2 regions of the Novosphingobium sp. TCA1 genome follow, and region 2 is predicted to be linked to the other one. Evidence: riboswitches for the same ligand, from Rfam matches in the RefSeq annotation. Region 2 holds a riboswitch; the other holds the start of a gene.
The links. A riboswitch is a leader RNA that binds a small molecule or an ion and turns the genes downstream of it on or off. The one in region 2 is predicted to bind cobalamin.

Region 1 (5,002 bases), on a different contig from region 2:
TGGCCGCCGAGCACGAAAGTGTTCACGTCGCGGATCGAGACGCCGAATTCCCAGGCGAGGAAGGTCGAGAAACGGGCCGAGTCGAGCACGCCGGCCATGCCGACGACCTTGTTCGCGGGCAGGCCCGAGAATTCGCGCAGCGCCCAGACCATCGCGTCGAGCGGGTTGGTAATGCAGATCACGAAAGCGTCGGGCGCGTTGGCGGCGATGCCTTCGCCGACCGACTTCATCACCTTGAGGTTGATGCCCAGCAGGTCGTCGCGGCTCATGCCGGGCTTGCGGGCGACACCGGCGGTGACGATGATCACGTCTGCACCGGCGATGTCGGCATAGTCGTTGGTGCCGGTGATCTTGGCGTCGAAGCCTTCGACGGGGCCGCACTGCGACAGGTCGAGCGCCTTGCCCTGCGGCAGACCTTCGGCAACGTCGAAGAGGACGATGTCGCCCAGTTCCTTCTGCGCGGCGAGGTGCGCGAGGGTGCCGCCGATGTTGCCGGCGCCGATGAGGGCAATCTTCTTACGAGCCATGATGCTTGCTTGTCCTTCCCAAAGGCGGGACCTACGGACGAAAAGGCGGCCTGCTCTTGTCCCGCTGAGGCAGGTGCCGGTGTTCAACGAGGGGCGGCCTACGCCCCCCGAACCGACATTGCAACCGGGAAAAGCCCGCATGGATGGCTGGTGCGTCGCTTTTTACTGATAATAGTTCGCAATTGCAATAAGCCACGGGAGTGCGCGAAAAACACTGTCCGAAACGAGGGTTTCGGCCTCTTTTCCGCAACCGTCAGGGCGCAGATTGCATCCTGCGCATCCGGCCCGCATCGCGCTCTCGAGTCTCTCGCACGCGCCGATGACCGGCAAGCGTCACCGCCAGCGAGTCGCCCCGAAGAAAGGGCAGACGGTCGCGCCGAAGATTGTGCTCGAGGCTATTGTAGAGGGCGCAGACGAATGGCGGGTGTCGCCGTTCTTGCGGAATGTTTCCGAAGGGGACTGTCTATGATGGTGCTCTCGACCCGTTCCATTCTGCCCCCAGCTCTCACCCCGCTCAGCCGGAGCTTGTCGAAGGCCCTTCCGGCGAGCGCTGTGCAGGCCCTTCGACAAGCTCAGGGCGAGCGGAGTGGGGGTAATGCCGCATGTGAAGGACGGAAGCCGGGTCTGAAATGACCCGTCCATGCCTATTCTTGCTCCGGTCTGCTCCGGCCCTCAACGCCGCTCGGCCTGAGCCTGTCGAAGGCTCCTCCGGCGGGCGCTGTGCAAGCCCTTCGACAGGCTCAGGGCGAGCGGAATGGGGGTAATGCCGCATGTGAAGGGCAGAAGCCGGGCCTGAAATGACCCGTCCGCGCGCCATTTTAGCTCCGGTCCGCTCTCAGCTCTCAACCCCGCTCAGCCTGAGCTTGTCGAAGTCCCCTCCCGTAAGCGCTGTGCAGGCCTTACCCGTTGCCGATGCGCCGGGCGAAGGCGTCGGCCATGGGGCGGTCGAGTTGGCGGCAGATGGCAATCCACCAGGTGCAGGCATGCTCGTCCCCGGCGAGACGCGCGGCGGCGGCATGGGCGCGGGCATGGGCGGCGGCGGAAAGGCCGTGGCGGGCGAAGTGGCGCAGGGCTTCCGCGAAGATGCGCGCGTTGGCGGTATCGGCGGTGGCCTCGCGGATGCGGCGGCGGAGGCGTGCGCGGGGCGCGGAATTGTCGTTGGCTGCGCAGAGCGGTACCGAGGGGCAGAGAGCGCGCACGATCACGGGGCAGGAGCGTTTCCGGGCTGCGGAAAAGCGGATGGCCATGGGTAAGTGCGCCTCTTTTTGAAGGACGCTCGGAGATGGCGTCTCGGAGGGCAGTTATAGGATGAAGCCGCTAAGTCTTGGTGATGGCCTATGGTTGCTGAAACCTTGCGGCCGATCCTTGGCGAATCCTTAAAGCGCGCGCCTAGCTCGTGGGCTGGGCGATCCATTTGCCCGAGTTGGCATATTCGGGGCGCACGGTGGCTTCGGGCAGGTTGCGGGCGCGGTAGAGATCCTCGCCGCCGCGTTCGCGCACGTCGCTGGAATAGGCGGGAGCCGCCGCGACCGGTGCGGCGGGCGGCGTGACGGTCTCACCCCGGACGGGCGCCGTAACCTCGAAAGCCCGCTGCACGGCCAGCGGGTCGAGTGCGGCATTGGCCAGGGCGCTTGCGGCGGAATCGTCGCGGCGATGGGGCGCGGCGAGCGGTTCGCCGCCGAGATAGGCGAAGCGGAACGAGGCCGGGTTTCCGGCCGCGCCGTTGAAGGCGTAGAAGCGGTGCGCGCCGATCGTCGTCAGGTAGCGGAGGCTCGGCGCCCAGTAGGGATTGACCTGGATCGTGTGGTAATGCGTCGCCAGGCCGATCGGCGCGTAGACGTAGCCTGACAGCGCCGCGCGGGCGACGTCCTCCGCCCGCTGCCAGAAGTAGCGCTGCGGTGCGCGGGCCAGCGAACCGTCGCAAGTGAACGAGAACTGGCAGCCGGTTGGCCGCTCCGATCCCTGGTAGACGACGCCGCAGACGGTCTTGGGATAGGCCGGATGGGCCACGCGGTTGAGCACGACCTGGGCCACCGCGCGCTGGCCGCCGTCCGGCTCGCTGGCGGCTTCGTAGTAGATCGCGGCGGTGAGGCATTGGAGCGCGCGGCTGCGGTCCACCCCGGAATTGTCGATCCTGAACGCGCGGGCGACAGGGCCGCTCGCGGCATCGCCGGCGTCCGAATGAATGCCTTCGCCGACCTTCAGCACCGGCTTTTCCGCTTCGAGGTAGTAATAGGCCGAGCCGGGGAAGCTGGCGCCCACCTGTTCGAAAGGCATGGGCAGAACGGTCTGGTCCGCTGCCGTGGCGGTGCCGACCGTCAGGCTGTTCCATGCGGTGAGCGGCGGGGAGGCGAAAGCGGGCAGGGCGATCGCCACCAGCCCGGCCGCGCCCAGCGTCCAGCGCCGTCGCCTGCGTTGGAGCCGCCTGCGTCCGCCGCGCACGAAGTTCCCCTGGAAATCGCGCGGGCGCGGTTCCCAGGTCTCGGCGCAGGAAGGCAGGGCGGCGGCGGTCAATTCGGTTCCTCTCGGCATTCCTCGCATGAGGCGCCCTTCGCGCCTATCCTGCTTTGGCCCGCGCGGCATCCATCGAGATCGGCGCGTCCCGAAGCGGTACAGGCGCGCGGGATAGCCTGAATCGCTTAAGACTCTCTTTGCGATTTCCCCCGGCGATACCGGTGCGTCACCCATCTGCCCCGCTTGCCAACCCCCGCGCGGCCCCGTATTTGCGCGCCACGTCATGGGTGGCCCGGAGCCGGGCCCATAGAGGGAATTTCGGCGCAAGTCGAAAAGCTGCCCCCGCAACTGTGACCGGGGAGCGCCCCTTCCACGCGATGCCACTGGGTCACACCGGGAAGGCGGAGGGCGGCGCGACGATCCGGGAGCCAGGAGACCTGCCTGTGACCGTCGTTCCGCAGCCGGGCGGGGTGTCCCGGCTTGCAGCGAGCAGACGCGCAAGGAAAAGGCGCGCGGCTCCGCCATGGACGGCACAAGTCGTTCAGGTTGGAGGAATACGCGTGAAGTACCTGTTCTTGCTGGGGACCGCCCTTGCGGTCTCGACGTCCATTGCCGTCCCCGCTCTGGCGGATGAAGCGGCCATCGATAATATCGTCGTCACCGCGACGCGCACCGAAACGCCCACGAGCGAAATCGGCCAGTCCGTCTCGGTCGTCACCCGCGAGGATATCGAGCGCACCCAGGCGGTGACCGCCACCGACGTGCTGGCCCGCCTGCCGGGCGTGACCTTCACCCAGTCCGGCGGCTTCGGCCAGCCCGCCAGCGTCTTCATCCGCGGGGCCGAGAACGCACAGAGCCTGGTGCTGATCGACGGCGTGCGCATCAACGATCCGGGCGACGTGGGCGGCGGCTTCGACTTCGGCAGCCTCACCGTCGGCCAGTTCGACCGCATCGAGGTGGTGCGCGGATCCTCCGGCGTGCTCTGGGGCAGCCGCGCTATCGGCGGCGTGATCAACCTCATCACCGCGCGCCCGACCGAGGAATGGACCGCGCGCGGCCAGGCCGAATATGGCTGGCGTGACCAGAAGCAGCTCGGCGCCTCGGCCGCGGGCAAAGTGGGGCCGGTCGGCCTGACGCTGGGCGGCAACTGGCTCAAGGGTGACGGCTATTCCGCCTTCAACGAGCGCCGCGGCGGCGCCGAAAAAGACGGCTTCGAAAGCAAGAGCGCCAATGCCCGCGCCGAAGTGCAGATCGTGAACGGCCTTTCCGCCGACGCCGGGACCTACTGGACCAAGGCGAACTACGATTACGACAATACCGGCGCCGATGCCCTGAATGTGGGCATGAAGCGCGACACCGTGGGCTATGCCAACTTGCGCTACAAGGGGCTCGACGGCCGCCTGACCGCGCGTGTCGGCTACGGCCTTACCGATACCCGCCGCATCTCGGACGATGCCGTATTCGGTCCCTTCACCACCAATGGCCGCAACGACCGCTTCGAAGGGCAGGTCTCCTACACCCCGATCGGCATGGTCAGCGTGCTGGTCGGCGCCGAGACCGAGAAGCAGAAGTTCTCGGACAACTACGGCTCGAAGGATTCCACCTCGATCGACAGCGTCTTCGGCATGCTCACCCTGCGCCCGGTCACCGGCCTGACGCTGAACGGCGGGTTGCGCTATGACGACAATTCGGACTTCGGGCACAAGACGACCTTCTCGGCCAATGGCGCCTGGGTGATCGGCGGCAGCGAAAGCGCGCCGATCCTGCGCGCCAGCTATGGCGAGGGCTTCAAGGCGCCCTCGCTCTACCAGCTCTATACCAATGCCGGTTTCCGCGCGCTCGATCCCGAGACCTCGAAGTCGTGGGACGTGGGCGTTGAGCAGCCCTTCGCGGAAGGGCACGGCACGTTCTCGGTCACCTACTTCGATCGCAAGACGAAGAACCTGATCGATTACGACCTGGCCGCGTGGAACTACTACAATGTCGGCCGCGCCCGCGCCAAGGGCGTGGAACTGGGCATG
Region 2 (5,002 bases):
TCATGTCTATACTTTCGATCCCATGACCGGAGGCCCCAGACGCTCCATCAAGTCCGTGGAACAACGCATTGCCTGGATTGAGAAAAATCTCTTGCGTTACGGCGTTGCGGACCTCGTCACGATCATGCCCTGCGATCTTGCGGGCGGCCTGGCCGAATTGCCGAGCGGAGAGCCGGTTGAGGTGCTTATGCTGGATGCCGATGGTCGAATCGATCGCGATCTCGAAGCGCTTCATGGCCACTGCGCGGCCGACTGCGCGCTGATCATCGACGATGTCGCGGATCTGGTGAGGGTGAGGCGGAAAGGCGCAACCTACCGCATCGACAGCAAGATGCGGCTGTCCTGGCTCCTCACCAACATGCTGGTCTCGACCGGCCGGATCAGCCCCGGTGAACGGCTGGTGAATACCTATTTCGGCGACCTGACCTGCGACCCGACGCGAATCGTCGATCATGCCGAAGTTCTGGCCATCTACCGGCAACTGGTATTCCAGTCCGCCTCGGCCAATCGCCTGCAAAGGATCCGCTCGCGCCTCATGGAATGGGGCCAGGAAGTCGCGCCGGATTTCGCGGCGCAATGTCGGCGCGTCTACAGGCGCGCGAAGTATCGCACGATCGGCACCGATACGGCCGGAGACAAGGCCGCCGCCTGACAGGATCTGCCCTCACCTCAGTCTTGTTTGACAGATCATTTTATGTAGTATACTACATATATCGAACAGCGCGCACCCGCCTGCGTGCCGAGGAGAGGATCAAATCATGCAATTTCACCTGAACGGTTTCCGAACCGGCGACCCCGCCCTTGCCGAATCAATCGACGCAGAATCCACGGATACCGAACCTGGCTCGAAGGCCAACGTCGATGTCCTAATCGTCGGTTGCGGCCCCGCCGGCCTTACCCTGGCCGCGCAGCTTGCCCGGTTCCCCTCCATCCGCACCCGGATCGTGGAACGCAAGGAAGGTCCGCTGGCGCTTGGCCAAGCAGACGGCATCGCCTGCCGGACGATGGAAATGTTCAATGCCTTCGGCTTCGCCGATCGCGTCGCCCGCGAAGCCTATTGGGTCAATGAAACCACCTTCTGGAAGCCGGACGAGACCGATTCCCGCCTGATCGCCCGCCACGGCCGCATTCCCGACACGGAAGACGGTCTCTCCGAATTTCCCCACGTCATCCTCAACCAGGCGCGGGTCCACGACTTCTATCTCGATGCCATGCGCAATGCGCCGCGCCGCCTCGTGCCGGACTACGGTATGGAGGTCGTTGACCTGAGCATTCCGAACGACCCGGCCGAGCCGGTCACCGTCAGGCTCCGGCCAGTCGGCACCGAGGGGTACGAGCACATCGAAGTCGTACGCGCCCGTTATGTCGTCGGCTGCGACGGCGCGCGCAGCCAGGTCCGCAGGGCCATGGGGCGCGAGCTTCACGGCGAATCCGCCAATCAGGCCTGGGGCGTCATGGACGTGCTGGCCTATAGCGATTTCCCCGATATCCGCCTCAAGACCGCGATCCATTCCGCTGATGAGGGCAATATCCTGATCATCCCGCGCGAAGGCGGCTATCTCGTGCGGCTCTACATCGAGCTGGACAAGCTCGGGCAAAACGAGCGCGTTGCGGCGAAGAACATCACGCAGGACCAGCTGATCGCCGCGGCCCGGCGCATACTCCATCCTTACGTGCTCGACGTGAAGGAAGTGGCCTGGTGGTCCGTCTACGAGATCGGCCAGCGCCTTTGCGACAAGTTCGACGATGTCCCGGCAGGCGAGGAATCGAACCGCGATCCCCGCGTGTTCATCGCTGGCGATGCCTGCCACACCCATAGTCCTAAGGCGGGCCAGGGCATGAACGTATCGATGCAGGATACTTTCAACCTCGGCTGGAAACTCGCCGCCGTGCTTCAGGGACAGGCCAAACCGGCATTGCTGCACACCTACTCGGCCGAGCGACAGGCGATCGCCGGGGAACTCATCGATTTCGACCGCGAATTCGCCAAGATGTTCAGCGCCAAGCCTAAAAGCTCCGAGGAAGAGGACGGCGTCGATCCCGCCGAGTTCCAGCGCTATTTCATCAAGCAGGGCCGCTTCACGGCCGGCACCGCTACGCGCTATTGCCCCTCGGCGCTGACCGGCAATGGGGCGCACCAGCATCTGGCACCCGGCCTGCCTGTCGGGATGCGCTTCCATTCCGCGCCGGTCGTGCGGCTCGCAGACGCCAGACCGATGCAGCTGGGTCATGTGGCGGAAGCTGACGGACGCTGGCGCATCTATCTGTTCGCCGGGAAAGACGGGCTGGCTTCGGGCGGATCCATCGACGCGCTGTGCCGCTTCTTGGAAACGGACCCTGCCTCGCCGCTGCGCCGCCACACGCCCGCAGGCGCCGACCGCGACGCCGTGTTCGACTTGCGCGCGGTATTCCAGCAATCGCACCAGTCCTTGTCGATGGACGAGCTTCCCGGCCTGCTCTGGCCGCGCAAGGGCAAGTTCGGCCTGCGCGACTATGAGAAGGCGTTCTGCGCGGATCCGAAGGCGGGCGACATTTACGCCATGCGCGGGATTGACCGCGAAGAGGGCTGCATGGTGATCGTCCGTCCCGATCAGTATATCGCGCAGGTCCTGCCGCTTGGTGCCCATGGCGAACTGGCCGCCTTCTTCGGCGCCATTCTCAACGATCAGGCCCCGCGGATCGCCGCCGAAACCTGCGAACAAGCCGTTCCCGCATAAGAGCATCTTGAGCAGGCGGCGGTTCTCGCGCTAGGTGGCTCCATGAGCGACCTAGAGACCATGCCCGGACACCTGATCCGCCGCCTGCAACAGATTTCCGTTGCCCGTTTCACGTCGCGCATGACCGAGGCCGGAATAGACCTCACCGCCGTCCAATATGCCGCCCTGCTGACTCTGCGCGACCATCCCGGACTGGACCAGCAGACCCTGGCGGGCATGATCGCCTATGACCGCGTGACGATCGGCGGCGTAATCGACAGGCTGGTGCAGAAAGGCCTGGTCGATCGCGAGGTCAGCCCGGCCGACCGGCGCGCGCGCGTGCTCATGCTGAGCGATCAGGGGCGCAGCGTGCTGGACGCGGCAAGCCCCTGGGTGGACAAGGTGCAGGACGATCTCATCTGCCATCTCACCGCAGAAGAGCGCGATATCTTCCTGACAATACTTCAGAAAACTACGCAAGCGGGGAATGAGATGAGCCGCGCCCCGCTACGCCGGACCGTCAAGGCCTGATCCTTCCAAGACCTCGGAAGTTCAGGCCGCAACCTTTTATTTCAACGCGATTTCGATCGTCTGAGAACGCGCTCGGCCCAGAGTCCGAAGGCCAGCCCGATCGTCGTCCAGAGCACCAGCTGCGTCCCGATCGAGGCCACACGGAACTTCCAGAGGAGCACGGCCGGGAAATCGGCGGGGACTTCGTTGATCGTCGGCAGCAGGAACTGACCCAGGCCGACCAGCCCCAGATAGATCACGATACCCAGCAGCGTTGCATCGAAGCCGCGACCGGGACGCGCCATGACGCCTCGAATTCGGGCAGCAACACCCGCCGCGCCAAGCGACAGCGCGATCATGCCGAAGTAGGCGGCCGTACGCAGCGCGACGGTCTCGTGCTTGCCTACCGCAGGCGGCGTCTGCGGATACTTGATGGCCGGCACCACGACTACGAGCACGAATGTGAGCGCCGCGAGAAGCAGCGCGAAACTGCGCGGCCCGAGATGGCCCATCCGGCCATAGCCATAGGCGAAGACGAGCGAGAAGATACCGCCGACGGCAGCGCCATAGAGCGCCAGCGCCGTCACCAGCCCCGCGCCCTTCTGGGTATCGCGACTGACGAGTTCCTCTTCCTCGGGCTCACCATGCGCCATTCCGGCATGCTCGGGAGCGGCCTGGGGAGCGGGCGCGGAATGGCTCTCCTCATAACCGATCGCAAGGTCGATTTGGGGTTCGGCAAAACCGCGCGCGAACAGCGTGGCCAGAAGGGCGCCCAGGATGCCGGCAAGCATCCCGCGCCACAGCAGATCTCTGGTCATGGGTTATCTCAGTGGCAGGGAAAACCGAGGAGATGGCGTCCGTCATGCACGAATTCGTGGACGTACATGCCCTGGAACAGCGAAAAGGCGCCCTGTTCGGTGCTGACGAAATAGATGAAGATCACCGCCAGCAGCGTGCCGAGCACGGCCCAGGGCGCGATATCCTCCAGCGGGATGGCGCCTGCGCCTTCGACCGGAATGAAGGTATCATCGAAAACTGCGGCGGAAACAGCCATTGTCATGCTCCTTGGCGGGATTGCGCGTCCCCGGAAAACCTGTTGCCAAGAAGGAAGGTCTGGCTCTCGACGGGATGGTTCCCGTGCGATTACAGTGGCGCGACCGCGCCGGATTCTCACCGGCTTCTTCGATACTCGACACTGCCTCCTTAGGACTGCGCGGGGCGCGGCGTCAACGATCTCACGGAATTTACGCTTGGCGACGACACTCCTGCTGATCTCCATCGCCGCCACGGCATCGAGCCGCGAGGGTCGCTTCCCGAACCCTGCGGAGCCGCTCGATCCCACCGGTGCCCGCGACGCCGTGCGCTCGGCTTTGCCGGACCGCTTTCGCATCGCAGTGCATCGCAGCCCCGCCCGCGCAGCTGCCGAGACCGCTGCCGCGATGGGGCTGGCGACGCAGGAACAGGCCGCCCTCGCCGATCTCTCTCACGGTGCCTGGACCGGCCGCAGTTTCGCGGACATCGAAAGCGCCGAACCGGGATCGATTGAACGCTGGCTGGCAGATCCGACCCAGGGCGTTCCCGGCGGCGATTCGATGGAACAGGCGCGCAGGCGCGTCGGCGCATGGTTGGACGAGGTTGCCGCCTTCGACGGGCCGGTCTGCGCCATCACCCATCCGATGATCGTCCGCGCCGCCCTCTCCCACGCGCTCGGCTTGCCCTTGCACGCGACGCTTGCCGTCGATGTGGCGCCGCTCTCGCGCACGGTGCTTTCCTTCAACCGCACCTGGCGATTGCAG

Region 1: linked by a shared signal. The riboswitch ahead of NTCA1_RS06640 (TonB-dependent receptor domain-containing protein) and the one ahead of NTCA1_RS11935 (CbtB-domain containing protein) in region 2 are both predicted to bind cobalamin.

Annotation. Positions count from the first base shown of each region.
Region 1 covers NZ_BLJH01000003.1:310,472-315,473, forward strand. Annotated here, with positions in the region: gene mdh (malate dehydrogenase) at 1-527, opposite strand, end outside; gene NTCA1_RS28640 (hypothetical protein) at 1,427-1,774, opposite strand; gene NTCA1_RS06635 (cell wall hydrolase) at 1,917-3,041, opposite strand; cobalamin riboswitch at 3,250-3,441, shown strand; gene NTCA1_RS06640 (TonB-dependent receptor domain-containing protein) at 3,542-5,002, shown strand, end outside.
Region 2 covers NZ_BLJH01000008.1:132,158-137,159, reverse strand. Annotated here, with positions in the region: gene NTCA1_RS11955 (class I SAM-dependent methyltransferase) at 1-652, shown strand, start outside; gene NTCA1_RS11950 (FAD-binding monooxygenase) at 759-2,717, shown strand; gene NTCA1_RS11945 (MarR family winged helix-turn-helix transcriptional regulator) at 2,760-3,227, shown strand; gene NTCA1_RS11940 (CbtA family protein) at 3,269-4,024, opposite strand; gene NTCA1_RS11935 (CbtB-domain containing protein) at 4,033-4,260, opposite strand; cobalamin riboswitch at 4,295-4,427, opposite strand; gene NTCA1_RS11930 (histidine phosphatase family protein) at 4,457-5,002, shown strand, end outside.